Regions from separate parts of the Cryptosporangium sp. NPDC048952 genome, predicted to be linked through region 2. Evidence: riboswitches for the same ligand, from Rfam matches in the RefSeq annotation. Region 2 holds a riboswitch; each other region holds the start of a gene.
The links. A riboswitch is a leader RNA that binds a small molecule or an ion and turns the genes downstream of it on or off. The one in region 2 is predicted to bind cobalamin.
Positions count from the first base shown of each region.

Region 1: linked by a shared signal. The riboswitch ahead of cobN (cobaltochelatase subunit CobN) and the one ahead of ACGFY5_RS11865 (CbtB-domain containing protein) in region 2 are both predicted to bind cobalamin.
Region 3: linked by a shared signal. The riboswitch ahead of ACGFY5_RS06115 (putative cobaltochelatase) and the one ahead of ACGFY5_RS11865 (CbtB-domain containing protein) in region 2 are both predicted to bind cobalamin.
Region 4: linked by a shared signal. The riboswitch ahead of ACGFY5_RS07245 (ABC transporter substrate-binding protein) and the one ahead of ACGFY5_RS11865 (CbtB-domain containing protein) in region 2 are both predicted to bind cobalamin.

Region 1 covers NZ_JBICTY010000001.1:748,888-752,745, forward strand. The annotation lists gene ACGFY5_RS03455 (precorrin-2 C(20)-methyltransferase) at 1-66, opposite strand, end outside; gene ACGFY5_RS03460 (precorrin-8X methylmutase) at 66-695, opposite strand; gene ACGFY5_RS03465 (precorrin-3B synthase) at 692-2,092, opposite strand; cobalamin riboswitch at 2,193-2,317, shown strand; gene cobN (cobaltochelatase subunit CobN) at 2,371-3,858, shown strand, end outside.
Region 2 covers NZ_JBICTY010000002.1:787,047-790,904, reverse strand. The annotation lists gene ACGFY5_RS11885 (bifunctional 5,10-methylenetetrahydrofolate dehydrogenase/5,10-methenyltetrahydrofolate cyclohydrolase) at 1-591, shown strand, start outside; gene ACGFY5_RS11880 (STAS domain-containing protein) at 588-926, opposite strand; gene ACGFY5_RS11875 (helix-turn-helix domain-containing protein) at 1,086-1,796, shown strand; gene cobF (precorrin-6A synthase (deacetylating)) at 1,806-2,567, shown strand; adenosylcobalamin (AdoCbl) riboswitch at 2,612-2,705, shown strand; gene ACGFY5_RS11865 (CbtB-domain containing protein) at 2,752-2,958, shown strand; gene ACGFY5_RS11860 (CbtA family protein) at 2,958-3,764, shown strand; gene ACGFY5_RS11855 ((2Fe-2S)-binding protein) at 3,830-3,858, shown strand, end outside.
Region 3 covers NZ_JBICTY010000001.1:1,297,207-1,301,064, forward strand. The annotation lists gene ACGFY5_RS06100 (histidine kinase) at 1-553, shown strand, start outside; gene ACGFY5_RS06105 (response regulator) at 550-1,302, shown strand; gene ACGFY5_RS06110 (phosphoribosyltransferase) at 1,344-2,012, shown strand; cobalamin riboswitch at 2,129-2,255, shown strand; gene ACGFY5_RS06115 (putative cobaltochelatase) at 2,352-3,858, shown strand, end outside.
Region 4 covers NZ_JBICTY010000001.1:1,527,783-1,531,640, forward strand. The annotation lists gene ACGFY5_RS07240 (FecCD family ABC transporter permease) at 1-924, opposite strand, end outside; gene ACGFY5_RS07245 (ABC transporter substrate-binding protein) at 930-1,919, opposite strand; cobalamin riboswitch at 1,976-2,156, opposite strand; gene ACGFY5_RS07250 (heme-binding protein) at 2,241-2,666, shown strand; gene ACGFY5_RS07255 (SGNH/GDSL hydrolase family protein) at 2,681-3,301, opposite strand; gene ACGFY5_RS07260 (MMPL family transporter) at 3,449-3,858, shown strand, end outside.

The DNA of each region.
Region 1 (3,858 bases), on a different contig from region 2:
AGCTTTCACGGTGACCAGCTCCGGGTCGCCCGGTCCGAGACCGACGCCGTACAACCGACCGCTCATCACTCTTCCTCGCTGGCCAGCGCGTTGAGCGCCCCGGCCGTCATCGCGCTGCCGCCCCGGCGTCCGCGCACGATCAGGTACTCGAGTCCGAGGTCGTTGGCCGCCAGCGCGTCCTTCGACTCCGCGGCGCCGACGAAACCCACCGGGATGCCGAGCACGGCAGCAGGTCGTGCCGCGCCCGCGGCGATCATGTCGAGCAGGTGGAACAGCGCCGTCGGGGCGTTGCCGATCGCGACGACGGCGCCCTCGAGGTGGTCGCGCCAGAGTTCGAGCGCGGCGGCGCTGCGGGTCGTGCCGAGTTCGGCGGCGAGGTCGGGCACGCGGTCGTCGTTCAGCGTGCAGATCACTTCGTTCGACGCCGGGAGGCGGCGGCGGGTCACGCCCGAGGCCACCATCTGGGCGTCGCAGAGGATCGGGGCGCCCGCCCGGAGCGCCTTGATCGCGCCCGGTACCGCGCCCGGCGAGAACGCCAGGTCGTCGACCAGGTCGACCATGCCGCAGGAGTGGATCATGCGGACCGCCACCCGGGCGACGTCCTCCGGCAGGCCGCTCAGGTCGGCCTCCGCTCGGATGATCGCGAACGAATGACGGTAGATCTCCGCGCCGTCGCGGATGTACTGCCCACTCAACGGTTGGTCCTCCTGGCGGCCGCTACGGCCGCGGGTAGTTCGTCGACGGTGACTTGCTCGCCGTCGACCTGGTATCCGTCTGCGGTGGCCAGAACATCCACGTGGACGCCAGCCGGGTGCCCGCAGCGCCGTTCACACCCAACGAAGTGCACGGGCAGCACGGTCCGCCCGTGCGCCGTGCCGGGGTGCGCCGTGTCGGGGTGCGCCGCGGCAGGGCGCGTGGAGACGGGGCGCTGCCCCGTGGGCGCACGCTGCGCGAGGCCGAGGCCGAGGCCGAGGGCGACTGCGGCGTCGGCTCGGACGTCTGCGCGGGACTTGGCGCATCCCGGGAGACCCGTGCAGGCCGAAGCGCTCGCCCAGGGGGACGCCGGGTCGGTGATCAGCCCGGCGTCGGCCAACGTGGCCAGTGCCATCGGGTCCGCTCGCGGCAGCACCACACCCCGCCACGGAGTGACGATGATCTCCTCCCGAGCCACCGCGGCAATCACATCCATCTGCGCCCCACTCAACCGTCCCAGCGGCACCCCCACCGCCACCCCCACGTCCCGCGCTCCCGCGTGCGGCGCTCCCGCGTCGTCAGCGTGCGGCGCTCCCGCGCCATCAGCGTGCGGCGCTCCCGCGCCATCAGCGTGCGGCGCTCCCGCGCCATCAGCGTGCGGCGCTCCCGCGCCCGCCGGGTGCGGGGCCACGGCGACGACACCCAGGGGGGTGGACGCGGGAGGGCTCGGGGACTCGGGGGCCGACGGTTCGATGCGGGCGCACGCCAAGGACTCGTGCATTCGGCTCGCGACGCGCGGCACCGCGTCGTCGAGCTCGGAAAGACGCCAGGCCTTGGAGGCCTGAGCCGCGCGCTCGGCGAGAAAGCACCGCGCAGCGGCGATCAAGGCCGGAACGGCCTGGTCAGGACGAACCCGCAGACCGCTGTCGACGCCAGCCAACAGCACCGGGACGGTGTCCGAGCCGAGCAGAACGGTCACGTCGGCACCCAGCGAAATCACGTCCCGATCGGTGTCGATCGCGAACAGGAACCGTCCGGGCAGCTCGGCCAACTCCAACGAACCACACAGCGCACGATCGAGCGCGTCAACAACCCCGAAAACACCGCCGAGGGGCGACGCGACGATGTTCCGGACCCGTTCGTGCGTGGCCGAGGGAAGCAGTCCGACGTCAGCCAGCCGATCAGCGAGCGCGGACGAATCCGTCACGCCCCTGATCTGCAGATTCCCCCGCGACGTGAGCTCCAACGGGGCGAACGACCGCAACACGTTCCACTGGGTGAGGCTCACCACACCACCGGGGATCCGCACCCGCGCCAGGCCACCGTCCGCAGCCTCGTGCACCTGCAACGCGCCTGGGCAGCTGTCTGCAGCCTGGCGGAAGGGCACGGCGGTGGGCATAGTCCGGATGCTACGTGTCGCTCCGGTGATCCCCATTGGGCCCACTTGACGATTGGGACCCTGATCACCAGTGTTGAAAGGCCATGAGCGGTGTCAGGTGGAGGAAGCCGGTGTGAATCCGGCGCGGTCCCGCCACTGTTACCGGGGAGCGATCTCGCACTCGAAAGCCACTGCTGCGAAGCGGGAAGGCTGCGGGGGAGCGCCGATCCGGGAGCCAGGAGACTCCAGACGCCGCTGACCACGACCCGGGGCGCGGACCCCGAGTGAGGACGCCCTGCGTGATTCTGCTGCTCTCGACGTCGGACACGGACCTGCTCTCGGCGCGGGCGAGCGGCGCTGACTATCGGCTCGCGAACCCGGCGCGTGTTTCCGTCGACGACTTGCCGGGGCTGACCGACGGGGTCGACCTGGTCGTCGTCCGGATTCTCGGTGGGCGCCGGTTCTGGGAGGAGGGGCTCGACGCGCTCCTGGCCGGGTCGTTGCCGGTGATCGTGCTCGGTGGGGAGATCGCGCCGGACGCGGACCTGATGCAGCTCTCGACGGTGCCGGCGGGGGTCGCCGCCGAAGCGCACGGGTACCTCGCGCAGGGCGGCTCCGAGAACCTCACGCAGCTGCACAACTTCCTCAGCGACACCGTTCTCCTCACCGGCCTCGGGTTCGAGCCCGCCACCGAAATGCCCACCTGGGGCACCCTCGACCGCACCCCGAGCGCCACCGGAACAATCACCAAAGCACCCACCACCAAAGCGCCCACCACCGCGCCCACCACCAAAGCGCCCAGCGCCGCCGCGCCCAGTGCCGCCGCGGCCGCCGCCGCTGCGCCCGCCGCCGAAGGCGCCGCGGCAGAAGCGCCCGCCACCGAAGGCGCCGCCACCGAAGGCGCCGCCACCGAAGGCGCCGCGGCAGAAGGCGCCGCGGCAGAAGGCGCCGCGGCAGAAGCGCCGGCTGCGCCGCGGCCGACCGTCGCGGTGCTGTACTACCGCGCGCACCACATCGCCGGGAACACGTCGTTTGTCCACTCCCTCTGCGACGCGATCGAGAACGCCGGCGGGCAAGCGCTCCCCGTCTTCTGCGCGAGCCTCCGGACTGCGCCCGACGAGCTCCTCGCCACGCTGAAGAAGGCCGACGCTCTCGTCGTCACCGTGCTCGCCGCAGGCGGAACGAAGCCCGCCACGGTCAGCGCCGGCGGCGACGACGACGCCTGGGACGTGGGCGCACTCGCCGCCCTCGACGTCCCGATCCTGCAGGGCCTGTGCCTCACCAGCAGCCGCGCCACCTGGGACGCCAGCGACGACGGGCTCTCCCCACTGGACAATGCGACCCAGGTCGCGATCCCGGAGTTCGACGGCCGGATCATCACGGTCCCGTTCTCGTTCAAGGAGATCGACGCCGACGGCCTCACCGTCTACGTCGCCGACCCGGAACGGGCCGCGCGCGTGGCCGGCATCGCGGTCAAGCACGGCGTGCTCCGGCACATCGCGCCCGAGAACAAGAAAATCGCGCTCATGCTCAGCGCCTACCCCACCAAGCACGCCCGCGTCGGCAACGCGGTGGGCCTCGACACCCCGAAGTCCGCGGTGAAGCTCCTCCAAGCGCTCAAGGACGCCGGCTACGAGATCGGCGATCTCCCGGGCGTCGAAGCGCAGGACGGCGACGCGCTCATCCACGCGCTGATCAAGGCCGGCGGCCACGACACCGCCTGGCTCACCGAGGAGCAGCTCGCCGCGAACCCGGTGCGGATTCCGGCGGCCGAATACAAAAAGTAC
Region 2 (3,858 bases):
AACGTCCACGGCGTGCTCGTGCAGTACCCCATTCCCGGACATCTCGATTACGACGCCGCGCTGGCCGCCCTCGATCCCGACAAGGACGTCGACGGCATGCATCCGACGAACATGGGGCGCCTGGCGGTGGGCCTGCCGGGGCCGCTGCCGTGCACCCCGGCCGGCATCGAGGCGCTGCTCGCGCACTACGAGATCTCGGTCTCCGGCCGGGAGGTCGTGATCCTGGGACGCGGTGCGACGCTCGGGCGTCCGCTGGCGATGCTGCTGTCGCAGAAGCGCCCGACGGCCAACGCCGCGGTCACCGTCGTGCACACCGGTGTCCCGGACTGGGAGCGGTACACGCGCCGCGCGGAGATCCTCGTCGCCGCGGCGGGCGTGCCCGGCATCATTCAGCCGGAGCACGTCCGTCCCGGTGCTGTCGTCATCGGTGCGGGGGTGCGGTACGAGGGGCGTCGGCTGCTGCCCGACGTCGACGAGTCGTGTGCCGAGGTGGCGTCGGCGATCACCCCCCGCGTGGGTGGCGTCGGCCCGACGACGGTCGCGATGCTGTTCCGCAACGCGGTCGCCGCCGCCGAGAGCGCCAACCCTTAACCGACCGGCGGGCGCCGCATTTCGGGCAGGGTGTCGTTCAGACCCGTCGCGGTCAGGATGCGGCGCAGGGCGTCGGAGGGGTTCATCAGGCCGAGGTCCCGGCCGGACGCGGCGAGCGCCGCGTGCGCGCGGAGCAGCGCGCTCAGCCCTCGGGCGTCGATGAAGCGCAGGGTGGAGCAGTCGAGCACGACCGGGCCGTCGGCCGGTGGCAGCAGCGAGTCGATCGCGCTGAGCAGCAGCGGCCCGGTCTGCATGTCCAGGTCGCCGTTCAGTTCCAGGCGGACGGCGAACTCGTCGTGGTGCACGGCGACGGAGAGGGGGCAGACGTCAGGCATCGAGAGACCTCCGGTCAGGTCTGCCGTGGGGCAGATGTGCGTGACCGGGCTCTCGGCCGAACCCGCTGTGCAGTGTAATCCGTCCTCCGGCGTACTGCAGCTGTCTCCACCTCCCGCGGTAGTCAGCTCCGCTGTGCGAGGTGGCGCCAGACTCGATGCATGGCCGGCCTGGTTGCGCGGCATCGGACAATCGGGGTCGTGATGGAGTCGGGTGCCGGCGGTCGCAGCGTCGTCGACGGCGCGTTCCGGGTGCTGCGCGCCTTACCGCTGGCCGGGCAGGTCGCGCAGGTGACCCGGGTCGCGGAGCTGACCGGGCTGCCGCGCCCGACCGTCCACCGGATGCTGGGCCAGTTGCGCGCCGCGGGGGCCGTCGACTGGTGCGACGGTCACTGGACGCTCTCGGCCGACCTGCTCGGGCTCGCGCAGCGCGTCGAACCGGTCCCCGGGCTGCGGACGTCCGCGACGAGCGTCATCCAGGGACTCCGGGAGCAGACCGGTGCCGCGGTGTCGCTGGTGGTCGCGGGCGGGGAGTCGTTCGTCGCGCTGGAAATGGTGCCCGGGCGCGACCCGCTGCCGATCGATGCCCGGGCGGGGTCGGAGATGCCCGGATCGACGGCTGCCGGTGTCGTACTCGGCGGGCACTCGTCCGCGCGGCGCCGGCCGTTCGGTGCTGCGGTCGACGACGAGGACGTGATGCCGGGCCTGACGTGTTACGCGGTGCCGGTACGCCTCCCCGCCGGCGGGCGGGCGGCACTGCAGATCGCCACCCCCGCCGGGCGCTCGGCGGAACGGTCGGCGGCTGCGGTCCACCGCGCCGCGATCGTGTTGGAACGCCGGGTCGCGAGCGCCCACCAGGGGCGCGACACCTAGTCTGCGGTGGTGCGACACATTCGGGTCATCGGTATCGGGGCGGGCGACCCAGGCCTGCTCACCGTCGAAGCGGTCGATGCGCTGCGTAGCGTCGATGTGTTCCTTGTTCTGGACAAGGGAGAGACGACCGCGGAGCTCACCGACGCCCGGCAGGCGATCCTGGAGCGGTTCCTCGGAACCGACGGCTACCGGGTCGTGACGATCGCCGACCCGCCGCGGGACCGGACCGCCGACGACTACGCGGGGGCCGTGGAGGCCTGGCGGGATGCGCGGTCGGCAGCGGTGGAGCACGCGCTGCGCGTCGAAGTGCCCGAGAAGGGCACCGCGGGCATCCTGGTCTGGGGTGACCCGGCGCTCTACGACGGCACGATCCGCATGCTCGACACGATCGTGGGACGCGCGCAGGTGGCGTGTGCGTACGACGTGCTGCCGGGCATCAGCAGTGTGCAGGTGCTCGCCGCGCGGCACCGCATCACGCTGACGCGCACTGCCGGTGCGGTGGTGGTCACGACCGGTCGGCGGGTGGCGAACGGCCACCACGACAACGATCTGGACCTGGTCGTGATGCTGGACGCGAGCCTGGCGTTCCGCCGGTTCACCGGTGAGGACGCGTCGTTGTTCTGGGGGGCTTACCTGGGTGGGGCGGACGAGGTGCTGATCGCTGGGCCGCTGGACGAGGTCGCGGATCGGGTTGCCACTACGCGCGCCGAGCTACGGGCACAAAAGGGGTGGATCATGGACACCTACCTCATCCGACGCAGGGAGCGCTAACTCACGTTGACCGGGAGCCTTTCGCGGGCCTACGGTGCCTGGAGCGTGGCGGCGCGAGGAAGCTGGTGGAAGTCCAGCACGGTCGCGCCACTGTGAGCCGGCCTCCGGGTCGGTGAGTCAGATACTGGTGCCGTCACGAGGCCCGTTCGAACAGGGGACGCACGATCCCCAGAGGAGGCTCGACGTGACCAGTCCGTCTGCTGTTGCGACACCGGTAGTGATCTCCGGCTCACGGGGTGCTGTCTACCTCGGTGCTGCCGTGCTGCTGGCGCTGCTCGCCTACTACTTCATCGGTGTCGATCAGGGCGCCACGTCGGTGTTCGGCAACGACGCGCACGTCCACGAGTACATCCACGACGCGCGTCACTTCCTCGGCTTCCCCTGCCACTGATGGAACTGAAGCTCTTACTCCGCGGCGCACTCGCCGGCGGAGTCGGCGGCCTGCTGGCGTTCGTGTTCGCGCGCATCTTCGCCGAGCCGCAGATCCAGCAGGCGATCGACTACGAGGAGGGCCGGGGCGCTGCCCAGGAGGCCCTCGACCGGGCGGCGGGGATCCCGATCCCGGCTGCCGAGTCCGAAGTGTTCAGCCGCACGGTGCAGGCGAACATCGGTATCGGCACCGGTCTGGTCGTGTTCGGCATCGCGATGGGTCTTCTGGCCACCGTGATCTACATGATCTGCCTGGGGCGGGTCGGGGCCGTGCGGCCACGGGTGCTGGCGTTGCTGGTCGCCGGTGGCGCGTTCGTCGGGCTGTTCCTGGTGCCCTGGCTGAAGTACCCGGCCAACCCGCCCGCCGTCGGTGACGACGACACGATCTCCACCCGGGGTGGGCTGTACCTCGCGATGGTGCTGGCGTCGCTCGTGCTGCTCGGTGCTGCGGTGTGGCTGGGGCAGCGTCTGGCGGCGCGGTTCGGCAACTGGAACGCGGCACTGCTGGCCGGTGGCGCGTACGTCGTCGCGGTCGGCATCGTGATGCTGCTGCTTCCGACGATCGCCGAGATGCCGGAGCCGTTGCGTGACCCGAGCGGTCGGATCGTCTACGAGGGCTTCCCCGCGGACGTACTGGCGTTCTTCCGGCTGTACTCGGTGGGTGCGCAGCTGATCATGTGGGGCACGTTCGGGCTGGTCTTCGGGCCGCTGGCCGAGCGCGCCCTGGCCCCGGCGAGGGCGGCGGCCCGGGACGCGGTGCCGGCCTGAGTTCGTTCGCGGCGCTCGCCTCGCTGGGGCCCGCGTTCGCTGTCGAAACGCATCCGGTCGACGCGGTGCCGGCGGCGCCGTGGCGGCCGGTTAC
Region 3 (3,858 bases), on a different contig from region 2:
CGGGCCGTCGCTGGCCGGTATCCGGCTGGGGCTGCAGGGGGCGCGCAACCTTCTGGGGAGCGACCCGGGAGCCGCTGGTACGTTGCTCGCCGCCCTGCAGGAGGAGCTCGACGGGCGCGTGGACGACGTCCGTACGCTCTCGCGGAACCTTCTGCCGCCGATCCTCGACGAGCTCGGGCTCGAACCGGCGCTGGCCGAGCTCGCGGCCCGGCACGCAGAGGGTGGGCTCGACGTTCAGGTGCGGTGCGTGGGCACCGAGGCGCTCGCCTCTCCGCTCGCCACCGCGGCGTACGGCATCGTCGTGGAGGCGGTGATGAACGTCGCGCGGCACGCGAGCGCTTCCGGTTGTTCGGTGGAGGTCGTGGCCGACGCGGAGGCCCTTCGGATCGTCGTCGAGGACGACGGCACGGGAGTCCGGCCCGGCGCCGTGCCCGGGGTCGGCACCCGCTCGATGCGCGAGCGCGCCGAAGAGCAGGGCGGCACGCTGTGCGTCGAGCCGACGGCCGCCGGCGGAACCCGCGTCGCGGCTGGCCTGCCGCTAGGCGTCGCATGACGCCTCCCACCCACGGCGCCCCCCACGCCCCGGGCCCCGCCGGCGGTGGCCCCGGTGGCTCCGGCGGCTCCGGTGGCTCCGGCGGCCCCGGCGGCCCCGGCGGCGGTGTGAGGATTCGGGTTGGGGTGGTGGATGACCATCCGGTGTTCCGACTCGGGATGGCGGCGCTGCTGAGCAGCCTCGACGGGGTCGAGGTCGTGGCGCAGGCGGCTTCGCGGGCCGAGGCGCTCGCGGTGATCGGACCGGGTGTCGACGTCGTCGTCATGGACCTGCACCTGGGCGACGACTCCGGCGTCGAGACCACCCGGGAACTGCTCCGGCGGCTACCCGACCTGAGGATCCTGGTCGTCACGATGCTCGAGGACGACGAGTCGGTGGTGGCCTCGGTGCGCGCGGGAGCCCGCGGCTACCTGCTGAAGGGCGCGACCCCCACCGAGGTCGAACGGGCCGTGCGAGCGGTCGCGAACGGCGAGGTGATCCTCGGCCCACAGGTCGCCGCTCAGGCCATCAGCTACCTGTCCGGCGCCCGCACCACCGGCCCGGTGTCGTTCCCCGAACTCACCGACCGCGAACGCGAGGTGCTCGACCTCGTGGCCCGGGGCTACGACAACACCACGATCTCCCGCCGTCTCGTCCTGAGCCCGAAGACCGTGCGCAACCACGTCGCGAACGTGTTGACGAAACTCGGGGTACCGAGCCGCGCAGAAGCGCTGCTCCTGGCCCGCGAACGTGGTCTCGGAGGCGTGTGACGCCGGTTATCGGGGTAACCCGCGGTAACCGGAGGTGCGACATGTCGGACTACTTCGCTGACCGGGCGGAGGCGGGCCGTGCGCTGGCGGTCGCCGTCGCCGAACACCTGAAGGAGCACGAGGTGCCCCTCGTGCTGGGGCTGCCGCGCGGTGGCGTCCCGATCGCGCGGACCGTGGCCGCCGCGGTCCACGGCGAGCTGGACGTCGTCGTCTCGCGCAAGATCGGGGTGCCGTGGCACCGCGAGCTCGGCGTCGGCGCCGTGACCGTCGACGGCCCCGCGCTGTTCGACGAGGGACTGCTCGGCCAGGTGGGCCTCACGTTGCAGGAACTCCAGCCTGACGTCGAGCGGGAACGAGCCGAGGCGGTGCGACGCACCGAGCGGTACCGGGGCGGTCGACCGGCGCCGGTGGTGGAGGGGCGCACGGTGGTCGTGGTGGACGACGGGCTCGCGACCGGTGCCACCGCACGGGCCGCGCTGCGGTCGTTGCGGGCGCTGCGGCCCGCGCACCTGGTGTTCGCGGCGCCGGTGTGCGCACCGCAGGCCGTGATCATCCTCGGCGTCGAGGCGGACGCCGTGGTGTGCGTGAGCGCGCCGCCGGAGTTCCGCGCGGTCGGGTACCACTACCGGGACTTTCCGCAGCTCACCGACGAAGAGGTGGAAGCGGAGCTGACCGCGGCCCGCCGTGACTCGGCCGCGTTGCGCCTTTGAGGCTGCTCACTGTCGCGCCGTGAGCGAGGAAGCGCGGGCGCCCGGACGGCGGTGACGCACGTCTCGCACCTTTGACGATGGGGACGTGGTGAGTCACAGTTACGGCGAGCGGAGGGCAGGAAGACCGGTGAGAATCCGGCGCGGTCCCGCCACTGTCACCGGGGAGCCGACCTCACTCAATGGTCACGGCCGGTAACGGCTGGAAGGCCGAGGACACGCTTCGATCCGGGAGCCAGGACACTGCGTCCGCTCCCTGCGAGCCTGCTCGCAGGCCATCGCACACGCGGGCGTGGACACCCGCGGGAAGGATCCTGGCATGCCCTCGTGCGTGATCGGCGGGTGACTCCGCCGTACCCGTTCTCCGCGGTCGTCGGTCTGGACGACCTCCGTTTGGCGTTGACGCTCAACGCCGTTTCGCCTGCTATCGGTGGTGTGCTCGCCCGGGGCGAGAAGGGCACTGCGAAGTCGACGGTCGTCCGGGCGCTGCACGCCCTGCTCCCACCCATCACGGTGGTGACCGGCTGCCGCTTCGCCTGCGACCCGGCCGCCCCCGACCCCCAATGCCCCGACGGCCCGCATCTCCCGGCGCCCGCAGGCCCGGATGGCGTCGGCGCCTCGGCTGGAGGCGTGGCCGCCGAAACGCGCCCCGCGCGGTTGGTGGAGTTGCCGGTGGGGGCCACCGAGGATCGGCTGGTGGGGGCGCTCGATCTGGAGCGGGCGCTCACCGAGGGGGTGCGGGCGTACCAGCCCGGGTTGCTCGCGGCCGCGCACCGGGGCGTCCTGTACGTGGACGAGGTCAACCTGCTCGCCGACCACCTGGTCGACACGCTCCTCGACGCCGCCGGCATGGGCCGCGCGTACGTCGAGCGTGACGGCGTCTCGGTGCGGCACGCGGCGCGGTTCCTGCTCGTCGGCACCATGAACCCGGAGGAAGGCGAGCTGCGTCCGCAGTTGCTCGACCGCTTCGGTCTGACGGTGGAGGTCACGGCGAGCCGCCGGCCCGCCGAACGGGCCGAGGTCGTGCGGCGGCGGCTGGCCTACGAGGCCGACCCCGAAGGCTTCGCAGCCCGCTGGGCCGACGCCGACGCCGAGCTCGCCGAACGCATCGTCGAGGCGCGCGCCCGTCTGGCTGACGTCACTCTGAGCGATGCCGCCCTGCGCCGGATCACGGCCGTGTGCGCCGCGTTCGACGTGGACGGGCTCCGGGCCGACCTCGTCACCGCGCGGACGGCCGTCACGCTGGCGGCGTGGAATGGGCGGGACCACGTCACGGACGACGACATCCGGCGCGCCGCCGAACTCGCGTTGCCGCACCGGCGCCGCCGTAACCCGTTCGACGCACCCGGCCTGGACCAGGACCAGCTCGACAAAGCCCTCCAGGAAGCCGCCGACGACGACCCCGACGACGACCCGGACGGTCCCAACGGTCCCGACGACGGTCCCAACGGTCCCGACGACGGCCCCAACAGCCCCAACGGCCCCAACGGCCCCGACGGCCCCGACGACGGCACCACCGAGAGCAACACGAGCGACGGCGCCCCCGACAGCAGCACGGACAGCGGCCCCGATCGCCGCCCACCCGACACGAGCGAACCGCTCGACGGCGCGAGCCCCGCAACCGACCGCGGCCGAGCCGACGAAACCGCAGACGACAACCGGCCACGCCTCCCCAGCCCCGCACCCGAACGACCAGCGGTAAAAGCCACCGACCCCTACCGCACCAAACTCCTCACCGTTCCCGGCGTAGGCCGATCCCAGTCCGACGCCACGGGCCGCCGCTCCCTCGCCGAGTCGCGCCGCGGCCGAGTCGTCCGAGCCGCACGACCGGACGGCCCGGTGCACGACG
Region 4 (3,858 bases), on a different contig from region 2:
CTCCTGCGGCTCCAGCAGCGTCCGCCCCAGCGTGTCGACCCAGACCAGGAAGATCGCACCGACCAGCGCCGAGGTCGGCAACAACCGCCGGTGCGTCGGCCCGACCAGCGCCCGGGCCGCGTGCGGCAGCACCAGCCCCACGAAACCGATCGCGCCTGCGGCGCTCACCAGCACCGCCGTCAGCAGAGCGGTGACCCCCAGCAACACTGCTCTCACCACACCGGTGGGGACGCCCAGCGTCGCGGCGGCGTCCGCACCGAACGCGAACGCGTCCAGGGACAGGGCCAGCCCGGCGCAGACGATCAGTCCCACCGCGAGCACGGCGGCGCACAGCGCCACGTCACCCCAGCCCGCACCGCTCAGCGAACCGAGCAGCCAGAACAGGACGCCACGGGTCTGCCGGGCGTCCGCGGAGGAGATCACGACGAACGACGTCACGGCCGCGAACAGCTGGGTTCCGGCGACGCCGGCGAGGATCAGCCGGTCGGTGGTGCCACCGGCGACCCGCGCGAGCGCCAGCACCAGCGCGAACGCCACGACCGCGCCGGTGAACGCACCGAGGCCGAGCCCGACGCTCCCGGCGCCGACGCCCAGCACGAGGACCAGCACCGCACCGGTCGACGCCCCCGACGAGATGCCGAGCACGTACGGATCGGCGAGCGGATTACGCAGCAGCGCCTGGAGCACCGCGCCGCAGACGGCGAGCCCGGCACCGCACACCGCGGCCAGCAGCGTGCGGGGCAGGCGTAGGTCCCAGACGATCGCGTCCCGGATCGTCGAGAGCCCGGACCCCGGCCCACCGACGTGTTCGGCGATCACCGCGGACACGTCGTGCACCGACAGGTCCGCCGGGCCGATCGTGATCGCCACGGCGATCGACACGATCAGCACGCCCACCCCGGCGACACCCCGAGCCCAGAACACCTACTTCATGCTCCGTACCCCAGTGAAGTCAGTCCCGCCGACACTTTCTCCACGGCCTGCACCGTGCGGACACCGGGATCCATGTCGGAACCGCTCAGCACGATGTACCGCTTGTTCTTCACCGCGGTGAGTTTGCTCGCGACCGGGTCGGACTCCAGGAACTTCACCTTCGCAGCGGCGCTGTCACCGTCGTCACCGCGGGTGAGGTCGGCCAGCACGAGCACGTCCGGATCGCGGTCGAGAATGCTTTCCCAGCCGGTCTCCGGCCAGAGCTGCTTGCTGTCGGCGAACGCGTTCTTCGCGCCGACCGCGTCGGTGACCAGGCCCGGTGTGCCGCAGCACCCGGCGATGTACGGCGTCTTCGTGCTGGAGTACCACCACGCCAGCGTGACGTCCTTCGCGTCGAGGCCGCCGGTCGCGGCGGCCATCCGCTGCCGTAGCGACGTGTTCAGGTCCGCGCCGCGGTCCTGCACGTCGAACAGGATGGAGAGGTCGCCGATCTCGCGGTAGAGATCGTCGATCGTCAGCGCGCGGGTCTGGGTGGCGTCCTGCCCGGTGCATTCGCTCGACGACAGGTACGTCGGGATCTTCACCTGGTCGAACTTCGCGCGGTCGGCGACGCCTTCGGCCGTGTAGGTGTACGCGAACGTCGTGTAGACGAAGTCCGGTTCCTCTTCGAGCAGCCGCTCGAACGACGGGAAGTCCTTGGAGATCCGCGGCACCTTCTCGTTGGCGGCCGCGAAGGCGGGCAGCACCGGGTCGCTCCACGAGGCCGTACCGGCCATCCGGTCCTCCAGGCCGAGCGAGAGCAACAGTTCGGACGCCGGTTGGCTGATCGAGACCGCCTTGTCGATCGGCCGGTCGATGGTCACCGTGCGTCCGCAGTTCTCGACGCTGATCGGGTAGTCGCCGTCGGGCGCCGTGGACTCGGCGTCCTGACCGCCGCAGGCCGCGAGGAGCAACAGGCTCGCGGCGAGCCCATGACGTAACCGCATGAGGTACCTCGTAGATCGCGGACCCGATCGCGAGGCCCGTAGCCGATCCGCCGCCCGAGTGGACGTCGGTCGCCAGCAGGTCTTCGGACTCGGGTTCGTCCGACCGCGGCGCCTTCCCAGGCGGGAAGCCCAGTGGCCAGTACCACGGCCGTCCCCCTCACCGCTGCGCGTCAGCCCCGGATTCGCACCGGGTTCCCTGACCCACCTCGTGGGTTGACTGGCTTCCCGACGGTAACACGCACGTCTTCAACGATTCTGTTGACGAAATGCAGGGCGCTTCGAAACGATGGCACCGAGCCGAACGAGGACGGGAGCCCCCGCATGTCCTATGTCCGCAACAAGCCGAGCATCTCCAGCGAAGCGGCAGCCGTGTTGATCGCCGCCGCACGCGCGAAAGCCGACGAGTTGGGCGTCGCGATGTCGATCGCGGTGGTCGACGAGAGCGGGGACCTCAAGGCATTCGACCGCATGGACGGTTCGGTGCACGTCTCCATCCAGCTCGCCCAGGACAAGGCGTTCACCGCGATCGGGTTCGGGCTGAGCTCGGACGGGTGGTACGACTTCATCAAGGACGACGGCCCACTGGCCCTGGGGGCGCCGGCCGCGATCGACCGGCTCGTGACGTTCGGTGGTGGCTATCCCGTGGTTCTCGACGGGGCGATCGTCGGTGGCATCGGGGTCAGCGGCGGCCACTACTCGCAGGACATGACGGTCGCCCAAGCCGGCCTCGCCGCCCTGGGTGACTGACCCCGAACTAGGCGTCAGATGGAGCCGGTGGCGCGGGCGGCGGCCCGCGCCGCCGCTGCCCGTACGGACGGCGCGAGCGCCTCGGCGATGCGGGCATAACCCGCACTGGAGGGGTGAAAACGGTCGGCGCTGAACAGCGACACGTCGGTGGCGAACCCGGCGGAAGTGTCCAGTGCGTGCGCGGCGATCACCGCGCCCGCCGCCTCGGCCGCCCGGATCTGCGCCTCCTGCAGCGCCAGGCTCGCGGCGCGCACCGTCGGACGCATCGGCACCGGCACCCACGGCACGACGCTCAGGTCGGGCGCCGGCGCCACGACGACCTCGGCGCCTGATTCGCGTAGCGCCCCGACCGCCGCCCCGAGCCGGGCGGCGGCTTGCTGCGGCGGCACCAGGCCCGTTAGGTCGTTCGCACCGATGACGACCAGTGCCAGATCCGGCTTCCACGCCACAGTGCGCTGCACCTGCGCGGCCAGGTCCTGGCTACGGGCCCCCGGCACGGCAAAGACACGGACGTCCGTCGGGTGGCCGTCCTCGATCAGACGTCGGGTCAGCCGCGCGGCGACGGTGTCGTCGGCGCGAGCCGCGCCCTGCCCGTAAGCGATCGAGTCGCCCAGTACGGCGAAAGAGAGTGCCACGTCCGGTCCAACGTTCCGCGACGGTCGGAATTGCTTACTGGATCGTGTGAGTTAAAGCTCACAGTACTAGCCGCTCGGCTAGCGGGTAGGCCGGAGGGAAGGCACGATCTGACTTGGTGTCGTCTCCGTTCCGACCGAGGATCCACATTGGCAACCCTGCTGTACCGACTCGGCCGCGGTTCGTTCCGCCGGCGCAAACTCGTGGTCGCCCTCTGGCTGGTGGTGCTCGTCGCCCTGGGTGGTGCGGCGGTTGCCTTCAAGGGCGCGACCACCAACGACTTCGCGTTACCGGGCACCGAATCGCAGCGTGCGCTCGACGCCCTGGCCCGTGAGTTCCCCGCGGCCAGCGGTGCCACCGGCACGATCGTCGTGGCTGCTCCGGAAGGCAAGACGCTCACCGATCCGTCGTTCGCGGCGGCGATCAAGGGCCTGGTGAAGGAGGCCGCATCGCTGCCGGGTGTGGTCGGTGCGGTGGATCCGTACAGCGCGCAGGCGCTCACCCCGGACGGTCGGTACGCGCTGATCCAGGTGCAGTTCGACAAGCGCGCCGACGAGGT